3 linked regions of the Actinokineospora alba genome follow. The protein of the gene in region 1 interacts with the protein of each later gene in a pairwise test. Links are inferred from orthologs where the notes say so. Each region holds a gene or a part of one and is shown in the gene's direction. Other genes may lie near its edges.

Region 1 (6,399 bases):
GCTGGCTGGGCGGGCCGGTGCGGACCTGGTGCGGGCCGGACGGCGGGAACTGCTGCTGCTGCTGCTGTGGCTGGTAGGGCTGCTGCTGGTACCCGGCGGGCGGCGACGGCGGGTAGACCCCGGAAGGCGTCCCTTGCGCTCCGTAAGCACCCGACGGCGTTCCCTGCGCGCCGTAGGGCTGGCCGGGCGGTGTCTGCTGAGCGACGTACACGCCCGAGGGCGTCCCCTGCGCGCCATAGACCCCGGACGGTGTGCCGTGCACACCTTGGCCAGGTCCGGCGTGTCCCGGGGCTGGCGCTCCGTAGTTGGTGGGGGGCGTCATCCGGGCCAGCGCGGCCCGCACACCGGCCTGGTCGCACTCGACGCCGACAAGCAGCGGCACACCCGCCGCGGACAGCGCGACCAGTCGGGACGCCACCTCGCGAGGGTCCATGCCCAGCCGCGCGGCAACCTCGTGCACCGCGGCACGGCCCATCTCGGCGACTACGCCGAGCACCCGTGCGTCCATGGGATCCGTCACGGATCGCACGCTACCGGGTCCCCCTTCGTCCTGCGCCGGAAGCCGTCACACCGGCCCGGCGAAGATCCGGTTGAGTGATCGTCCGCTCACACGGGGGCGTCGTCGAGCACGGCCAGGCGCAGCGGATCGTCGGCGCGCACACCGGTGTCGGCCATATAGAGCGGCCGCACCTCGGCGTCGTACCGGGCGAACGCGGGCAGCGCCCACTGCTCGCTCTCCGGGAGCTTGCGGGCCAGCGCGGGCGCGGAGAGCCATAGGTGCACGGAGTAGTCGTGCGGCAGGCCGCGGCCCAACAGCAGTTCGCCGTCGATCAGCACCACACCCTGGGGGAGGTCGACATACTCGGCGCGGACGGCTCGGTCGGTGTCGGTGTTCCACAGTCGCGGCAGGACTCGACGCGACCCGTTGGGGCCCAACGGGTCGAGCACCTCACGCCGCAGCGCGCCGCCGTCGAGCCAGTCGTCGTACCGGGCGTCCGGGTCTGTGCGTCCACGCTCGAACCGCAGGGACGCGGCGCGGCGGAAATCGGCCGCCGAGACCCTCAATACAGGACGGCCCAGCACCCGCAGCCGCTCGCCGATCCGGTCGGCCAGCACGTCCGGGCGAGTGGGCGGCGCACCGTCGATGATCACGCGGGTGATCTCCGGACGCGCCGCCACCTGCGTGGACACCTCGTCGATGAGAGCGGGCGGCGAAAGCGGTCGGAAACGCACACCCGCCATCCTTCCCTGTCTCGCGTGCCGGTCCACAGAACTGTCCGACGGCCCGACTAAGGTGTTCCCGTGGCTGACTCCTTCGCTCATCTTCACGTGCACACCGAGTACTCGATGCTCGACGGAGCGGCCAAGCTCAAGGACATGTTCGCCGAGTGCGAGCGCCTCGGCATGACCTCGGTGGCCATCACCGACCACGGTCACACCAACGGCATCTACGACTTCTACCGGCAGGCCAAAGGCGCCGGGATCAAGCCGATCCTCGGCATCGAGGCCTACATCGCGCCCGCGTCGCGCTTCAACAAGGACCGGGTCCGCTGGGGCGACCCGGGCCAGAAGTCCGACGACGTCGGCGGTAGCGGCGCCTACAACCACCAGACGATCTGGGCCCGCGACAATCAGGGGCTGAAGAACCTGATGAGGCTGTCGAGCCTGGCGTCGCTGGAAGGCCAGCTGGGCAAATGGCCCCGGATGGACCGCGAGCTGATCGCCGAGCACTCGGCGGGCCTGATGGCGACCACCGGGTGCCCGTCCGGCGACGTGCAGACCAGGCTCCGGCTCGGCCAGTTCGACGAGGCTGTGGCCGCCGCCGGCGCCTGGAAAGAGATCTATGGCGAGGGCAACTTCTTCGTCGAGTTGATGGACCACGGCATCGAGATCGAGCGCCGGGTCCGCGACGGGCTGATCGCCGTCGCGAAGAAGGTCGACCTTCCGTTCGTGGTCACCAACGACTCGCACTACACGTATGCAGACGACCGCGACGCGCACGACGCGCTGCTGTGCGTGCAGACGGCCAGCACGCTGCAAGACCCGACGCGGTTCCGGTTCGACGGCACCGGCTACTACCTCAAGTCGCCCGACGAGATGCGCGCGATCGACTCCTCGGACCCGTGGCAGGAGGGGTGCCGCAACACGCTGGTGATCGCGGAGAAGGTCGACATCAGCGGGATGTTCGAGTTCCGCAACCTGATGCCGAAGTTCCCGATCCCCGAGGGCATGACCGAGGACGAGTTCTTCCGCCAGCAGGTGTGGGAGGGCATGCACAAGCGGTTCCCCGGCGGCGTCGACGAGGAACACCGCAGGCAGGTCGAGTTCGAGATCAACGTCATCACCCAGATGGGGTTCCCGGCGTACTTCCTCGTGGTCGCCGACCTCATCCAGTGGGCGAAGAACAACGGCATCCGGGTCGGCCCCGGCCGAGGGTCCGCCGCGGGCGCGCTGATCGCCTACGCGATGGGCATCACCGACCTCGACCCGCTGGCCCACGGGCTGATCTTCGAGCGGTTCCTCAACCCCGACCGGGTCAGCCCGCCCGATATCGACATCGACTTCGACGAACGTCGGCGCGGTGACGTCATCCGCTACACCACCGAGAAGTGGGGTGCGGACAAGGTCGCGCAGGTGATCACCTTCGGCACGATCAAGGCGAAGGCCGCGATCAAGGACTCCGCGCGGGTGCTGTTCGGCCAGCCCGGCTACGCCGTCGCGGACAAGATCTCCAAGGTCTACCCGCCCGCGGTCATGGCCAAGGACATCCCGCTCAACAACCTGTTCGACCCGCAGCACAAGCGCTACGCCGAGGCCACCGAGATCCGCGAGCTGTACAACAGCGACCCGCAGGTCAAGGAGATCATCGACACCGGGCGCGGCCTGGAAGGCCTGATCCGCAACGCCGGTGTGCACGCCTGCGCGGTCATCCTGAGCGCCGAGCCGCTGATGGAGACGATCCCGCTGTGGAAGCGCCCGCAGGACGGGTCGATCATCACGCAGTTCGACTACCCGACGTGCGAGTCGCTCGGCCTGCTGAAGATGGACTTCCTCGGCCTGCGCAACCTCACCGTCATCGACGACGCGCTGCGCAACATCGAGCGCAACGGCAAACCGGTGCCGGACCTGGAAACCCTTGGCCTGGACGACAAGCCGACCTATGAGCTGCTCTCGCGCGGGGACACGCTCGGCGTGTTCCAGCTCGACGGCGGGCCCATGCGCGACCTGCTGCGCCTCATGCGTCCCGACAACTTCGAGGACATCTCCGCGGTCGGCGCGCTCTACCGGCCGGGTCCGATGGGCGCGAAGTCGCACACGAACTACGCGCTGCGCAAGAACAAGCAGCAGGAGATCACCCCGATCCACCCCGCCCTGGCGGAGGCGCTGGAAGACATCCTCGGCACGACCTACGGCCTGATCGTGTATCAGGAGCAGGTCATGGCGATCGCGCAGAAACTCGCGGGATACACGCTCGGACAAGCGGATTTGCTCCGCCGGGCCATGGGTAAGAAGAAGAAAGAGGTCCTGGACGCGGAGTTCGTCAACTTCTCCGGCGGTATGGAGAAGAACGGCTACCCGAAGGACGCGATCAAGACCCTGTGGGACATCCTCGTCCCGTTCGCCGACTACGCGTTCAACAAGGCGCACTCCGCCGCGTACGGCCTGGTCTCCTACTGGACGGCCTACCTCAAGGCGAACTACCCGGCCGAGTACATGGCCGGGCTGCTGACCAGTGTGCGCGACGACAAGGACAAGGCGGCCGTCTACCTGGCCGAATGCCGCAAGATGGGCATCACCGTCCTGCCGCCCGACGTCAACGAGTCGGAGAAGGAGTTCGCCCCGGTCGGCAACGACATCCGGTTCGGCCTCGGCGCGATCCGCAACGTCGGCGCCAACGTCGTCGACTCGATCATCAAGTCGCGTACCGAGAAGGGGGAGTTCACCGACTTCTCCGACTACCTGCGCAAGGTCGAAGCGGTGGCCTGCAACAAGAAGGTCGTCGAATCGCTGATCAAGGCGGGTGCGTTCGACTCGCTCAAGCACCCGCGCAAGGGCCTGTTCCTGATCCACACCGACGCCATCGACGCGGTCATGGACACCAAGAAGGCCGAAGCGGTCGGGCAGTTCGACCTGTTCGGCGCGGCCGGTGGCGGGGACGAGGAAGTGGCCAGCGTCTTCGACGTGCGGGTGCCCGACGAGGTCTGGGAGTCCAAGCACCAGCTCGCGCTGGAGCGGGAGATGCTCGGCCTCTACGTCTCGGGCCACCCGCTCAACGGGGTGGAGCACGTGCTCACCTCACAGTCCGACACGTCCATCGCGGCGATCCTCGAAGGCGGCATCCCAGACGGGACGCAGGTGGTGATCGGCGGGATTCTCGCCTCGGTCAACCGGCGGGTGAACCGCAACGGCGAACCATGGGCGTCGGCGATGCTCGAGGACCTCGCAGGCGGCATCGAGGTGCTGTTCTTCCCGAAGACGTACGCGGTGATCGGCATGGGGGTGCTCGAGGACGCGATCGTCCTGGTGAAGGCCCGGGTCGCCAAGCGCGACGACCGGACCTCGCTGATCGCGAACGACCTGGCGGTCCCCGACCTGTCCAACGCGGCGGGCGCGCCGTTCCGGCTGATCATGGCGGCGACCAAGTGCACACCCCCGCTGGTCGCGCAGCTCAAGGACGTCCTCGGTTCCTACCCGGGAACCACCGAAGTCCATTTGAAACTGATCAACGGACCTCGCCAGACCCTGCTCAAACTCGACGACGCGCTGCGGGTCAGCCCGTCGCCGTCGCTGATGGGGGACCTGAAGGCGCTGCTGGGTCCCGGCTGCCTCTCCTAGGCCTGCGGATGGCTTGATCGCGGGAAACCTGCATGCTGCTGATGCGACAGGTCACGGTCCTTGGAAGTTGTGGCGCCTATCCGGAACCGGGCCGGGCCTGCAGCGGTTTCCTGGTGGAATGGGATGGCTTCCGCGTGGTGCTCGACCTCGGGTACGCCACACTGCCGCGGCTGCTGGCGCACTGCCCGGACGGCGCCGTGGACGCCGTTGTCATCACCCACGAACATCCCGACCATTGCATCGACTTGCACGGGCTGTTTCGGATGTACCTCTACGGCGAAAATCGTGGCCGCAAGCTGCCGCTGTACTGCACGCCGGGTGTGCTGGACCGGCTCGGCGCACTGGAACCCGAGGTCGACCTGCGTACCGTGTTCACCGTCCGCGAGTTGCCAGGGACGTATCGAGTCGGCCCGTTCGAGCTTGGCGCCCTCCTGCTGCCTCACTACGTGCCCAACGCCGGCATCCGACTGCAGACGGACGAGTTCGCGCTCGCCTACACCGGGGACACCGGCCCAGACCCGCTCCTCGCCGAACTCGGTCGAAACACCGACCTGTACATCGTCGAAGCCACCGACAGGGCAGGCGAGCGACAGCAGCAGCACCGCAACCTGCTCACCGCCGAGGAAGCGGGATACTGGGCCGCCCAGGCAGGCGCTCGCAGACTGATGCTCACGCACTTCTGGCCGGGCAACAACCGGGAAGCGGCCGCGGCCGCGGCGCGATCCACCTTCGACGGCGAGGTGCTCACCGCCGATGAAGACCTCGTTGTCCGGCTCGGCCCGAGCTGATCATCGGCTCAGCCCGCCGACATAGCCACGACAGGTAAGCGCGGTCAGCGGTACGGTGGAAACCAAGGGGCTTCAACCACACACCACTGGGGGGATGGTTTCCGTGCTGGACAACGACATCAAGCTCGGCACCCGATTCATCGAGGACCCGTACGGGGTCTACGCCGAACTGCGCTCGACCGGCCCGGTCCGCAAGGTCGAGCTGCCGACCGGGGTGCGCGTCTGGCTGGTCACCGACTACGCCGAGGCGCGTGCGGCGCTGGCGGACCCGACGCTGAGCAAGAACGTGCGCAAGTCGGCCGACATCATCGACCGCCACCTGGCGCCCGGCGCGAAGCGCGTCGACTTCAGCACCAGCCTGTCGTCGCACATGCTCAACACGGACCCGCCCAACCACACCAGGCTGCGCAAGCTCGTCAACAAGGCGTTCACCGCGGGCGGCGTCGACCATCTGCGGCCACGCATCGAGGCGATCACCGAAGAGCTGCTCGCCGGGATGGACGGCGCCCACGAGATCGACCTGTTGGAGGCCTTCGCCTTCCCGCTGCCGATCACCGTGATCTGCGAGATGCTCGGCGTCCCGATCGACGACCGAGACGACTTCCGGTCGTGGTCGAACCAGCTGCTGTCGAACGACCGCTCCGAGAAACTGCACAACGCGGCGGCGTCGATGCAGACCTACCTGATCGGCCTCATCGAGGCGAAGCGCGCCGAGCCTAGCGCCGACCTGCTCAGCGCCCTCATCGAGGCCAGCGAAGACGGCGACCGGCTCTCC
Region 2 (5,317 bases), 3.0 Mb from region 1 along the record:
ACTTCCTGAACACCCTTGACGTCGAAGAGAACGCCGACCTGCTCGACGACGACCTGAAATGGCACGCCTGGCTGGCCTCGCGCGGTCTGACCGCGGGCGACCCCGCGCAGGTTCGCGCTGTCCGCGATGGGTTGCGGGGGCTGATCGGCGGTGCGCCGGCGGCGGCTCCGCCTGATGCGGAGGTGCGGGTGTCGGTGGTCGGGGGCGTGCCGAGGGTGTCGGCTGCGGACGTTGCCGGGGCGGTTTTGGCGGCGGCTAGTCGGCTGGCGGTGCTTGGGGAGTGGGAGCGGGTGAAGATCTGTCCGGCTGATGAGTGCCAGTGGGCATTCTTCGACCGGTCGCGGAATCGGTCTCGGACTTGGTGCTCGATGCAGGTTTGTGGGAATCGGGAGAAGGCTCGAGCGTGGCGGGAACGTTCGAAGCTTGGTTGATCCCTCGGGGGCGTCTCCCTCTGGCTTGATTGTTTAACTCTCGATCGGCGGTATCAAGGGCGGCCGTAGACGGCCGTCGCTGCGCGATCGGCAAGCCGACCCTTGATACCGCCGATCGAGAGTTAAAGGCGGCCAGGACGAGGGAGCAGGGGGAAGTGCAGGGATTAAGAGCATCGCTTGGGTGCTCTCGTCCGGGGTGGGGCTGTGGGGATTCGGTTGGGCTGGCCCGATCAGTTCGGGGATTGGGTTCGTGGGTGGTGGGGCGGGGCGGTGTGGGGCGGCGGAGTGGTCTTTAGGTGATTAGTTGGGCGATTGTGTAGATCGCCAGGCCTGCCAGGGCACCTACCACCGTGCCGTTGATGCGGATGAACTGCAGGTCGCGGCCTACCTGAAGTTCTACCTTGCGGGCCGTCTCGTCGGCGTCCCAGCGTTGCACGGTGTCGGTGATCAGGGTGGTGATCTCGTCGCGGTAGTTGAGGACGATATAGGCGGCGGCGCCCTCGACCCAGCCGTCGGCCTTGGTGCGCAGGGACTCGTCGTTCATCAGGCGGGTGCCGAGGGTCATCAGGCCCGCGCGGACGCGGGTGCGCAGTTCGCTCGACGGGTCCTCGGCGGCGTCGAGGAGCATCTTCTTGGCGGTGGTCCAGGCCGAGCCGATGAGGGTCTGCACGTCCGGGTGTTCGAGGACCTGGTGCTTCACCTGCTCCGCGCGTTCCATCACGCGGGGGTCGGTCTGCATGTCGCCCGCGAACTCGGTGAGGAACTTGTCCAGGGCGAGCCGCATGGGGTGGTTGACGTCGGTTTTGACGTTCCACGCGAAGGACAGGACCTCGCCGTAGACCTTGTCGGCCACCAGGGCGTCGACGAACTTCGGCGACCACGTCGGCGCGCGGCCCGAGACGACGCCCAGGACCTGGGCGTGGTTGGCCTTGACCCAGTCGTAGGCCTGGTCGCACATGAGGTCCACCAGCTTGTGGTGGGCGCCGTCGCCGATGACCCGTTCCAGCAGCTTGCCCATGGGCGGTCCCCACGGCGTGCCGACGATCCGGTTGACGACGGCCTGTTCCATGACGGCCTGCACGTCCTCGTCCCGCAGGACCGTGACGGCGCCGCGCACGACCGTGGACAGTTCCGAGGTGACCCGTTCGGCGTTGTCGCGCTGCGCGAGCCAGCCGCCGAGGCTGTTCGCCACCCCGACCCGGCGGAGGCGTTCGCGGACCACCTGTTCGGAGAGGAAGTTCGTGCCGACGAAGTCGCCGAGGCTGTCGCCGAGGACGTCCTTCTTGTTCGGGATGATCGCCGTGTGCGGGATCGGCAGGCCCATCGGCCTGCGGAACAGCGCGGTGACGGCGAACCAGTCGGCGAGGGCGCCGATCATGCCCGCCTCGGCGGCCGCCTTCACGTAGCCGACCCACGGGGGCGCGTCCGGCCACAGGGTCAGGCCGATGAAGATCGCCGTCGCCCCCAGCAGGAAGCCCAGGGCGACGCCCTTCATCTTCCGTAGTGCGCGACGCTTCTCAAATTCGCCCGGTACTTGCTCCACGACGTCATTGTCCGTGAGGATTCCTATCCATGCCTCGAACCACGCTTGTACCCAGGCTGCGTCCGTTCACGTCGACGATCTTCGCGGAGATGACCTCCCTCGCGGTGGCCAACGGCGCGGTCAACCTCGGACAGGGTTTCCCGGACACCGACGGTCCGGCCGCCATGCTGGCCGAAGCCCAGAAAGCCATCGCCGACGGGATCAACCAGTACCCCCCGGGGCCGGGGCGGCCGGAGCTGCGCGCGGCCATCGCGGCGCAGCGGTCGCGGTACGGGACGCCCTTCGACCCGGACTCGGAGATCCTCGTCACGGTGGGCGCCACGGAGGCCATCGCGGCGTCGCTGCTGGCCCTGGTCGAGGCGGGCGACGAGGTGATCCTCTTCGAGCCGTACTACGACTCCTACGCCGCCTCGGTCGCCATGGCGGGCGCCACCCGGCGGGTCGTGTCCCTGGTGGAGGAGCCGTCGGGCCGCTTCGGTCTCGACGTCGACGCGCTGCGGGCCGCGGTCACGCCCGCGACCAAGGCGATCCTGGTCAACACCCCGCACAACCCGACCGGGACGGTCTTCACCCAGGCGGAACTGGAAGCGGTGGCCGCGGTCTGTATCGAGCACGACCTGCTGGCGATCACCGACGAGGTGTACGAGGACCTGCTGTTCGACGGGCTGGCGCACGTGCCGCTGGGGTCGCTGCCGGGGATGGCGGAGCGGACGCTGACGATCTCCAGCGCGGGCAAGAGCTTCAACTGCACCGGGTGGAAGATCGGCTGGGTCTGCGGGCCCGCCGAGCTGGTCGCCGCGGTGCGCGCGGCCAAGCAGTTCCTGACCTTCGTCGGCGGCGCGCCGTTCCAGCCCGCCGTCGCGCACGCGCTGAACCACGAGGGCGCCTGGGTCCAGCAGCTGCGGGCCTCGCTGGAGGACAAGCGCGACCGGCTCTCCGCCGGGCTCGCCGAGGCGGGCTTCGGGGTGCGGCAGACGGCGGGCACGTACTTCGTCTGCGCCGACGTGCGGCCGCTGGGCTTCAGCGACGGCCTGGAGCTGTGCCGCGAACTGCCCGGGCGCATCGGGGTGGCGGCGGTGCCGGTGCAGGTGTTCACGGACAACCCGGATCGCTGGCGGCACCTGGTCCGCTTCGCGTTCTGCAAGAAGGACGACATCCTGGACGAGGCCATCAGCAGGCTGCACAAGCTCGCCTGAGTCCGGTTCCCACTGTCCCTCTTTGGTGGGTCACCCGGATCCGGCTCCCGGTGATCGTCGTCCGACCGGCGATGACGATCACCGGGAGGACCAAGTGGACACAGCCGAGCTCGTCCGCCGGGCGGGCACGGGTGACCAGACGGCGTGGCGCGACCTGGTCGACCGGCACGCGGGCCTGGTCTGGCGGATCGCCCGCGCCCACCGGCTCGACGACGCGGACGCGGCCGACGTCAGCCAGAGCACCTGGATCGCCCTCGCCGAGCACCTGCCCACGCTCCGGTCGCCGGAGCGGCTGTCGGCATGGCTGGCGACCACGGCGCGGCGCGAGTGTCTGCGGATGATCGCCGACCGCGGCCGCGAGGTGCGGGCGTCGGAGTGGTCCGACGTCGTCGACCACGAAGGCGAGCACCGCTGGCCGGAAACCGCCACCCTGCGCGGCGAACGCGACGACACCCTGTGGCGCGCGTTCGCGGCGCTGCCGGACCGCTGCCGGTCCCTGCTGGGCCTGCTCGCCTTCGCCCCGGACCTGAGTTACGCCCAACTGGGTCGGGCGGTCGGTATCGCGGTCGGCAGCATCGGTCAGACCAGGGGCAGATGCCTCGACGCCTTGCGGCGCAAGCTGATCGCACTCGGGCTACCGGGCGAGGTGGCGTGATGACCGACGCGGAGTTGCTCGCCGAGCTCGCGGGCATGTTGGACCGGATCGATCCCGTGCCCGCCACCGTTCGCACCGCGGCGATGTTGGCGGGGACGTTCGTCGGCGCGCGTTGGGACTGGTTGGAACTCTCGCCGCTGGCCGGGGTCGCGGTTCGGGGCGAGGCGCGGATGTGGCGGTGCGGGGCTGGTGTCATCGAGATCGCCGACCGGGTCCGCGGGCTGCTGACCATCCCGGTCACCCGCGCCGAACTGCACAGCGCCGCGGGGGTGGTGGCCGTCGCGGTGGACTCGGTGGGGGCTTTCTCCGTCCGGGTGCCCACCGGCCGGATGCGGCTCGTACTGCACCGGGCCGGCGAGGTTCCGCTGGTCACGGGATGGTTCCGGTGACCTGGGAACACCATCACCAGGCCGCGCTCGCCCATCAGGAACGCGGCGAGCCGTTGCGGGCCCGGCCGCACGCGCGGCTGGCCCGCGAACACGCGGCGACCGCGGCGCAGGCGGCGGAGTCCGCGCTGGTCATGGCCTGGATCGCGCATCAGGTCGGCGACCATGGCACGGCCGTCGCGCTGATCGACGACGCTCGGCCCGCGTTGTCCGGCCAGCTTCTCGCGCGTGCGGACTGTCTGCACGGGCTGGCGCTCTCCATGATGGCCGAGCACGAATCGGCGCTCACCGTCCTGGCACGAGCGGCGGATCGGCTGCACGACGGCCACTGGCGGGCCAACGCCCTGGTCGGCATCGGCATCTCGGCGGGCTACCTGCGGCGGTCCGCCGTGGCGGAAGACGCCTTCGACCGCGCGCACGACCTCTATCTCGCCCACGGCAAACCGGAGCGGGCCCGGACCTGCTTGCACAACAAGGGATTCGTCGCCGCCCAGGCAGGCGACTTCAGCCGCGCCCTGCGCCTCTACGACGCCGCGGCCATCGACGAGACCAAGCGGCCGGAAGTCCTGGTGGACCGGGCTAACGCGCTGCTCGGCGTCGGCTTGGTCAACAGCGCCGGACGGGCGCTCGCCCGGGCGGCGGTGGCACTCGGCGCCAACGGGCGTGGGCCCGCTTTCGCCGAGGCGACCCTCGCCCACGCGCGCCGTGCGCTGCTGGCGGGCGATCCCGACACCGCGGCGAAGGCAGCGGGGACCGCGGCCGAACTGTTCGAGGAGCAGCGCAATCCCGGGTGGTCGGCGCACGCCCACGCCGTGCGCCTGCGGGCCATGGGCCGGACTTCGACCGACGTCGCCGACCGGTGCGAGCGGGCGGGCTGGGTGGCCGAAGCCGCTGAACTGCGGTTGCTCGCCGGGCGGCTGGATCTCGTCGAGCCACACCGGTTCGCGGCCGAACCCGGTCTGCGTGCGCTGGGCTGGCTGGCCCGGGCCCGCGCGGCGCGCGATCCGCGGGCCGCTTTCGCCGCCTGCCGCGCGGGCGGTCTCGGCGACTCACGGCTCGCCGCGGTCGGGGTCGACGCCGCCGTCGCGGGTGGCAGGCCCCGAACG
Region 3 (5,053 bases), 3.2 Mb from region 1 along the record:
ACGGCCTGTTTGGGTGGTTCGCCTTGATTCGGGGCAAATGGGCCTAAACTTTCGGCGCGGGTGGGCTGTACTTCGCCCACCTTTTGAGCCCGCGCCAGGCCCATTTGGCGGGGTCCCCGAATCAAGGCGAACCACCCAAACAGGCACCCCCGCGCCCGGGCGCCCAGTGCGAAACCTGCTCGCGCCACCCGAGCGGCCCAGCCCCCGCTCAAGCAGCGCGCTTCTTGGCTTTGTCCAACACATCCAGCACCACGACCGCCACAACGATCACCGCGGCCGACACGATCCACCACCAAGGCGAAGGCAGCCGCAGCGGAAACGCCAAGAACGGTTGCCACCCGAACACCTTGGAGACGAACGGCACGACGCCTTCGTAGATCCCCACCAGAAACACCGCCGAAGAAGCACCGTCATACGCACTCATGACGAGCAAGCTATGAGGCGCCTGTCTCAGCGCGCGTCCACCTCAAGTCGGATCAAGGGGTAGGACATGCGGGTTCGGAAGCGAACCCCGAGATCGTCCACTGTTCGCCCCGGGCGTTCGGGATCTTGCGCAGGGTGAACCGTCCCAGCCGCGGGCCATCGCGAACCACCATGTCGCACGAGCTGATCACGACTGTCCCGTCCGCGTTCGGGAGCATCTTCGCGGGAGACGGGAACGAAGGTTCCGCGTACTCATTGGCCGTGCCGACCTGTTCGTTCAGCATGTGCACGGCCGCGTCGCAGTTCGCGGCCCCGAAGGCGTCCGCGAACTTCAGCGCCACCGCCTCGGTCTCGAAACGGGTACAGGCGTCGGGCAGGACGTCTTGGGCGATGTTGTCGTACAGCGCCCGCACCGCCTCCTTGGGTGAGGACGCGAACAGCACGGTCCGCTCGGTCTTCCCCCCGCCGGTCTCCGAAGCGGGCAGCGCCTCGTCCGGTCCGCCCAGGTAGTGCTGGTAGGCCCACATCGCCGCCAACGCCAGCACCAGCAGGAAGATGAGCCGCCGGGCCCACTTGCCGAGCAGGATGCCCAGCCACTTCGGCTTCTTCCGAGGGGGCGGCGAGTTCCGCTGGAATTCCTGGAAGCGCTGGAACTCCTGGAACTCGCGCCACTGCTGGTCCGGCACCGGCCCCGGCGGCACCCCCGGCGGGACGAACGGCGGAGGGGGCAGGTCGGGCTGCTTGCCCCGGTCACCGGACGCGGGGGTCAGTCCCTTGGGCTCTTCGTCGTCGGCCACCTGACCATCATGCCGTGGACCCGATTTGGAGACCGCATAGAGCACCACGTACTCTCATCGGTGGTTCTACCGAAGACCGCTGGTTCCCCCGAGGCGCAAGCCGAGGAGGGCGAAGGTCCCGCGACAGGCGGGCGGCCCGCGCAGGAGGACGAGGAAGTGTCAAGCGCTCGCGCGCTTTTTACGCCCCGTGCCACTGCGCCGGGGCGTTCTGCGTTTCCGGGGCCCTCGATGCCGGCGAATACCCAATGCACATCGAGAGGAGGCGACCATGGCGAAGCCTGACAAGGTGAATGCAGTCGCCGAGATCGCGGACAAGTTCCGCAACAGCTCGGCTGCCGTCGTCACCGAGTACACGGGCCTCACCGTGTCGCAGCTGACGAAGCTGCGTCGCGCTCTCGGCACTGGCACGACCTACCGCGTCGCGAAGAACACCCTCGTCAAGCGGGCAGCCGACGACGCCGGTGTGGAGGGGCTTGAAAACCTCTTCATCGGTCCGACCGGCATCGCCTTCGTCGAGGGCGAACCGGTTGACGCGGCGAAGGCCCTGCGCGATTTCGCGAAGGAAAACAAGGGTCTGGTCATCAAGGGCGGCTACATGGATGGCCGCCCGCTCACGGTGGAAGAGGTCGCGAAGATCGCGGACCTCGACTCCCGTGAGGTGCTGCTCGCCAAGCTGGCGGGCGCGATGAAGGGCAACCTGGCGAAGGCCGCTGGCCTGTTCAACGCCCCGGCGTCGCAGGTCGCCCGCCTGGCCGCTGCTCTGCAGGAGAAGAAGGCCGCCGAGGGCGAGTCCGCCCCCGCCGCCGAGGCTCCCGCCGAGGACGCTGTCGCAGCCGAGAGCTGAACACAACCACCCGGAAATACACCGCGCCCGTTCTACCGGGTGTGCAAGTGAAAGGAACCGCCAACATGGCGAAGCTCAGCACTGACGAGCTGCTCGACGCGTTCAAGGAAATGACGCTGCTGGAGCTCTCCGCGTTCGTGAAGCAGTTCGAGGAGACCTTCGAGGTCACCGCCGCTGCCCCCGTCGCCGTCGCCGCCGTCGGTGGCGCCGCTGCTCCGGCCGAGGCCGCTGAGGAGCAGGACGAGTTCGACGTCGTCCTCGAGTCGGCCGGTGACAAGAAGATCCAGGTCATCAAGGTCGTCCGTGAGGTCGTCTCGGGCCTGGGCCTGAAGGAGGCCAAGGAGCTGGTCGAGGCCGCTCCGAAGGCGATCCTGGAGAAGGTCAACAAGGAGGCCGCCGAGGCCGCCAAGGAGAAGCTGGAAGCCGCTGGCGCCAAGATCTCCGTGAAGTAGTTCTCACTTCACTCCAAAGAGGCCCGGTACCTGCTGGTACCGGGCCTCTTTTGTGTTCTAGCTCATACCCGATTTCCTGTGACAAGGGCCATCCAGGTACGTTCCCAACTCAGCGGTAACTTCGGCAGTAACCCGAAGGCCCCGCTGTCGTTGCATGGAAGACACCGTCCGCACTCGAAGCGGCAGGTAGAACCACAGGTCGGGAGGTTCGATGGGCGCCGAGGTGGTCATCGAGGGTCTGACGAAGTCCTTCGGTAAGCAGGCCATCTGGCGGGATGTCACGTTGACCCTGCCGCCGGGTGAAGTGTCGGTCATGCTCGGGCCCTCGGGCACCGGCAAGTCCGTCTTCCTCAAGTCCATGATCGGGCTGCTCAAGCCCGACCGTGGCAAGTGTGTGATCAACGGTGTCGACATCGTCACCTGCAGCGAGGCCAAGCTCTACGAGACGCGAAAGCTGTTCGGTGTCCTGTTCCAGGACGGCGCGCTGTTCGGCTCGATGAACCTCTACGACAACGTGGCGTTCCCCCTGCGTGAGCACACGAAGAAGTCCGAGGCCGAGATCAAGCGGATCGTCTTGGAGAAGCTCGAGCTCACGGGTCTGTCGGGCGCGGAGAAGAAGCTTCCGGGCGAGATCTCCGGTGGTATGCGCAAGCGCGCCGGCCTGGCCCGCGCCCTGGTGCTCGACCCCGAGATCATCCTGTGCGACGAGCCGGACTCCGGTCTCGACCCGGTCCGCACGGCGTACCTCTCGCAGCTGCTCATCGACCTGAACGCGCAGATCGACGCGACGATCCTCATCGTCACCCACAACATCAACCTGGCCCGGACCGTCCCGGACAACCTGGGCATGCTCTTCCGCAAGGAACTGGTCATGTTCGGCCCCCGCGAGGTGCTGCTGACCAGCGACGAGCCGGTCGTGGAGCAGTTCCTCAACGGCCGCCGCCTCGGCCCGATCGGCATGTCCGAGGAGAAGGACGCCGCCCAGATGGCCCGCGAGCAGGCGCACGCCGACGCCGGTCACTCCGACGGCTCGTCCGAAGAGGACGTGCGTGGTGTCGTCCCGCAGATCGAGCCGACCCCGGGCATGCCCGAGCGGGCCGGTGTGCGCCGCCGCAAGGACCGCGTCATGCGGATCCTGAACACGCTGCCGCACGCCGCGCAGGAAGGCATCATCGAGTCGCTGACCGACGAGGAACGCGCCCGCTACGGCGTGCACTCGCACATGGTCCCGGCCAATGCCGCGGCGCGGCCCCGGCTCGACCAGCCGACCCAGAACTTCCAGCCCGTGCAGCCGTCGCCACGGCCGCGACCGGTGGAGGATCCGCCGCGCGGTTTCCAGGGCGATCTGGCTGATCCCCAGGTGGCCCGGCTCCCGGAGACCAACTGGAAGCCCCCGGGCGGCGCTTCATGACCACGCGCACCGCTCCCGCGAACTTCCCCGGTGCCGGTGCGCTCCGCGAGACCGGTCGGCTGTTCGCGCTCGGTCTCGACGTCGTCGTCAACGTCTTCCGGCGGCCGTTCCAGACCCGCGAGTTCATCCAGCAGTGCTGGTTCATCGCCAGCGTGACGATCCTGCCGACCGCGCTCGTCGCGATCCCGTTCGGCGCGATCGTGGCCCTGCAGCTGGGCACCCTGATCGTGCAGCTCGGCGCGCAGTCGTTCACCGGCGCGGCCAGCGTGCTCGCGATCATCCAGCAGGCCGCCCCGCTGGTCACCGCGCTGCTGGTGGCGGGCGCGGGCGGCAGTGCGGTGTGCGCCGATATCGGCTCACGCACCATCCGCGAGGAGATCGACGCGATGGAGGTGCTCGGCGTCTCGCCGATCCAGCGCCTCGTCGTGCCCCGGGTGCTGGCCTGCATGTTGGTGGCGGTGCTGCTCAACGGCCTGGTCAGTGTCGTCGGCGTGATGGGCGGCTACTTCTTCAACGTCGTGCTGCAGGGCGGGACGCCGGGCGCCTACCTGGCCAGCTTCTCGGCCCTGGCCCAGCTGCCCGACCTGTGGATCAGCGAGCTCAAGGCGCTGATCTTCGGCTTCATCGCGGGCGTCGTGGCCTCCTACCGCGGCCTCAACCCCAAGGGCGGCCCGAAGGGGGTCGGCGACGCGGTGAACCAGTCCGTCGTCATCACCTTCCTGCTGCTGTTCTTCGTCAACTTCGTGCTGACCGCGGTCTACCTCACGGTCGTCCCGGCGAAGGGGAGCTGACCATGGCCTCGGTGACAGAGACCGCCAAGAAGGCCGTCGACCGTCCCTTGCGGACACTCGACGACCTCGGCGAACAGCTCTCGTTCTACATCCGCGCGCTCGCCTGGATCCCGCGCGCCCTGCGCCGCTACATGCGCGAGACGATGCGCCTGCTCGCCGAGGTCAGTTTCGGCAGCGGCGCGCTCGCGGTCATCGGCGGCACCATCGGCGTCATGGTTGGCCTGACCGTGTTCACCGGCATCGTCGTCGGCCTGCAGGGTTACGCCGCGCTCGACCAGATCGGCACGGCCGCCTTCTCCGGGTTCGCGTCGGCCTACATCAACACCCGCGAGGTC

The links.
Region 2: the proteins of dnaE (region 1) and C8E96_RS06235 interact in binary tests that used the Escherichia coli proteins (3 or more experiments, as listed by UniProt). The link is inferred for Actinokineospora alba from one-to-one orthologs.
Region 3: the proteins of dnaE (region 1) and rplL interact in binary tests that used the Escherichia coli proteins (3 or more experiments, as listed by UniProt). The link is inferred for Actinokineospora alba from one-to-one orthologs.

The regions. Positions count from the first base shown.
Region 1 is NZ_SNXU01000001.1:4,277,129-4,283,527, forward strand. Bases 1,002-5,036 are described here. They hold dnaE (DNA polymerase III subunit alpha), read left to right. Parts: upstream 1,002-1,302; coding sequence 1,303-4,836; downstream 4,837-5,036. Other genes in these bases: C8E96_RS19735 (nucleoside/nucleotide kinase family protein), read right to left, coding at 1,002-1,242; C8E96_RS19745 (MBL fold metallo-hydrolase), read left to right, coding at 4,869-5,036. Also shown: C8E96_RS19730 (AsnC family protein), read right to left, coding at 1-475; more of C8E96_RS19735, read right to left, coding at 607-1,001; more of C8E96_RS19745, read left to right, coding at 5,037-5,624; C8E96_RS19750 (cytochrome P450 family protein), read left to right, coding at 5,719-6,399. UniProt on the Escherichia coli protein: DNA polymerase III is a complex, multichain enzyme responsible for most of the replicative synthesis in bacteria. This DNA polymerase also exhibits 3' to 5' exonuclease activity. The alpha chain is the DNA polymerase catalytic subunit.
Region 2 is NZ_SNXU01000001.1:1,312,108-1,317,424, forward strand. What follows is about bases 1,134-4,086. They hold C8E96_RS06235 (pyridoxal phosphate-dependent aminotransferase), read left to right. Parts: upstream 1,134-2,003; coding sequence 2,004-3,170; downstream 3,171-4,086. Other genes in these bases: C8E96_RS06230 (DUF445 domain-containing protein), read right to left, coding at 1,134-1,926; C8E96_RS06240 (RNA polymerase sigma factor), read left to right, coding at 3,265-3,825; C8E96_RS06245 (hypothetical protein), read left to right, coding at 3,825-4,086. Also shown: C8E96_RS06225 (CGNR zinc finger domain-containing protein), read left to right, coding at 1-431; more of C8E96_RS06230, read right to left, coding at 724-1,133; more of C8E96_RS06245, read left to right, coding at 4,087-4,214; C8E96_RS06250 (CHAT domain-containing protein), read left to right, coding at 4,211-5,317. UniProt on the Escherichia coli protein: Shows aminotransferase activity with methionine and histidine as substrates, and to a lesser extent also with phenylalanine.
Region 3 is NZ_SNXU01000001.1:1,108,481-1,113,533, reverse strand. What follows is about bases 1,134-3,822. They hold rplL (50S ribosomal protein L7/L12), read left to right. Parts: upstream 1,134-2,129; coding sequence 2,130-2,516; downstream 2,517-3,822. Other genes in these bases: C8E96_RS05175 (ABC transporter ATP-binding protein), read left to right, coding at 2,728-3,822; rplJ (50S ribosomal protein L10), read left to right, coding at 1,489-2,064; C8E96_RS05190 (hypothetical protein), read right to left, coding at 1,134-1,220. In the rest of the region: C8E96_RS05195 (hypothetical protein), read right to left, coding at 209-424; more of C8E96_RS05190, read right to left, coding at 477-1,133; more of C8E96_RS05175, read left to right, coding at 3,823-3,927; C8E96_RS05170 (MlaE family ABC transporter permease), read left to right, coding at 3,924-4,718; C8E96_RS05165 (MlaE family ABC transporter permease), read left to right, coding at 4,721-5,053. UniProt on the Escherichia coli protein: The binding site for several of the GTPase factors involved in protein synthesis (IF-2, EF-Tu, EF-G and RF3). Is thus essential for accurate translation.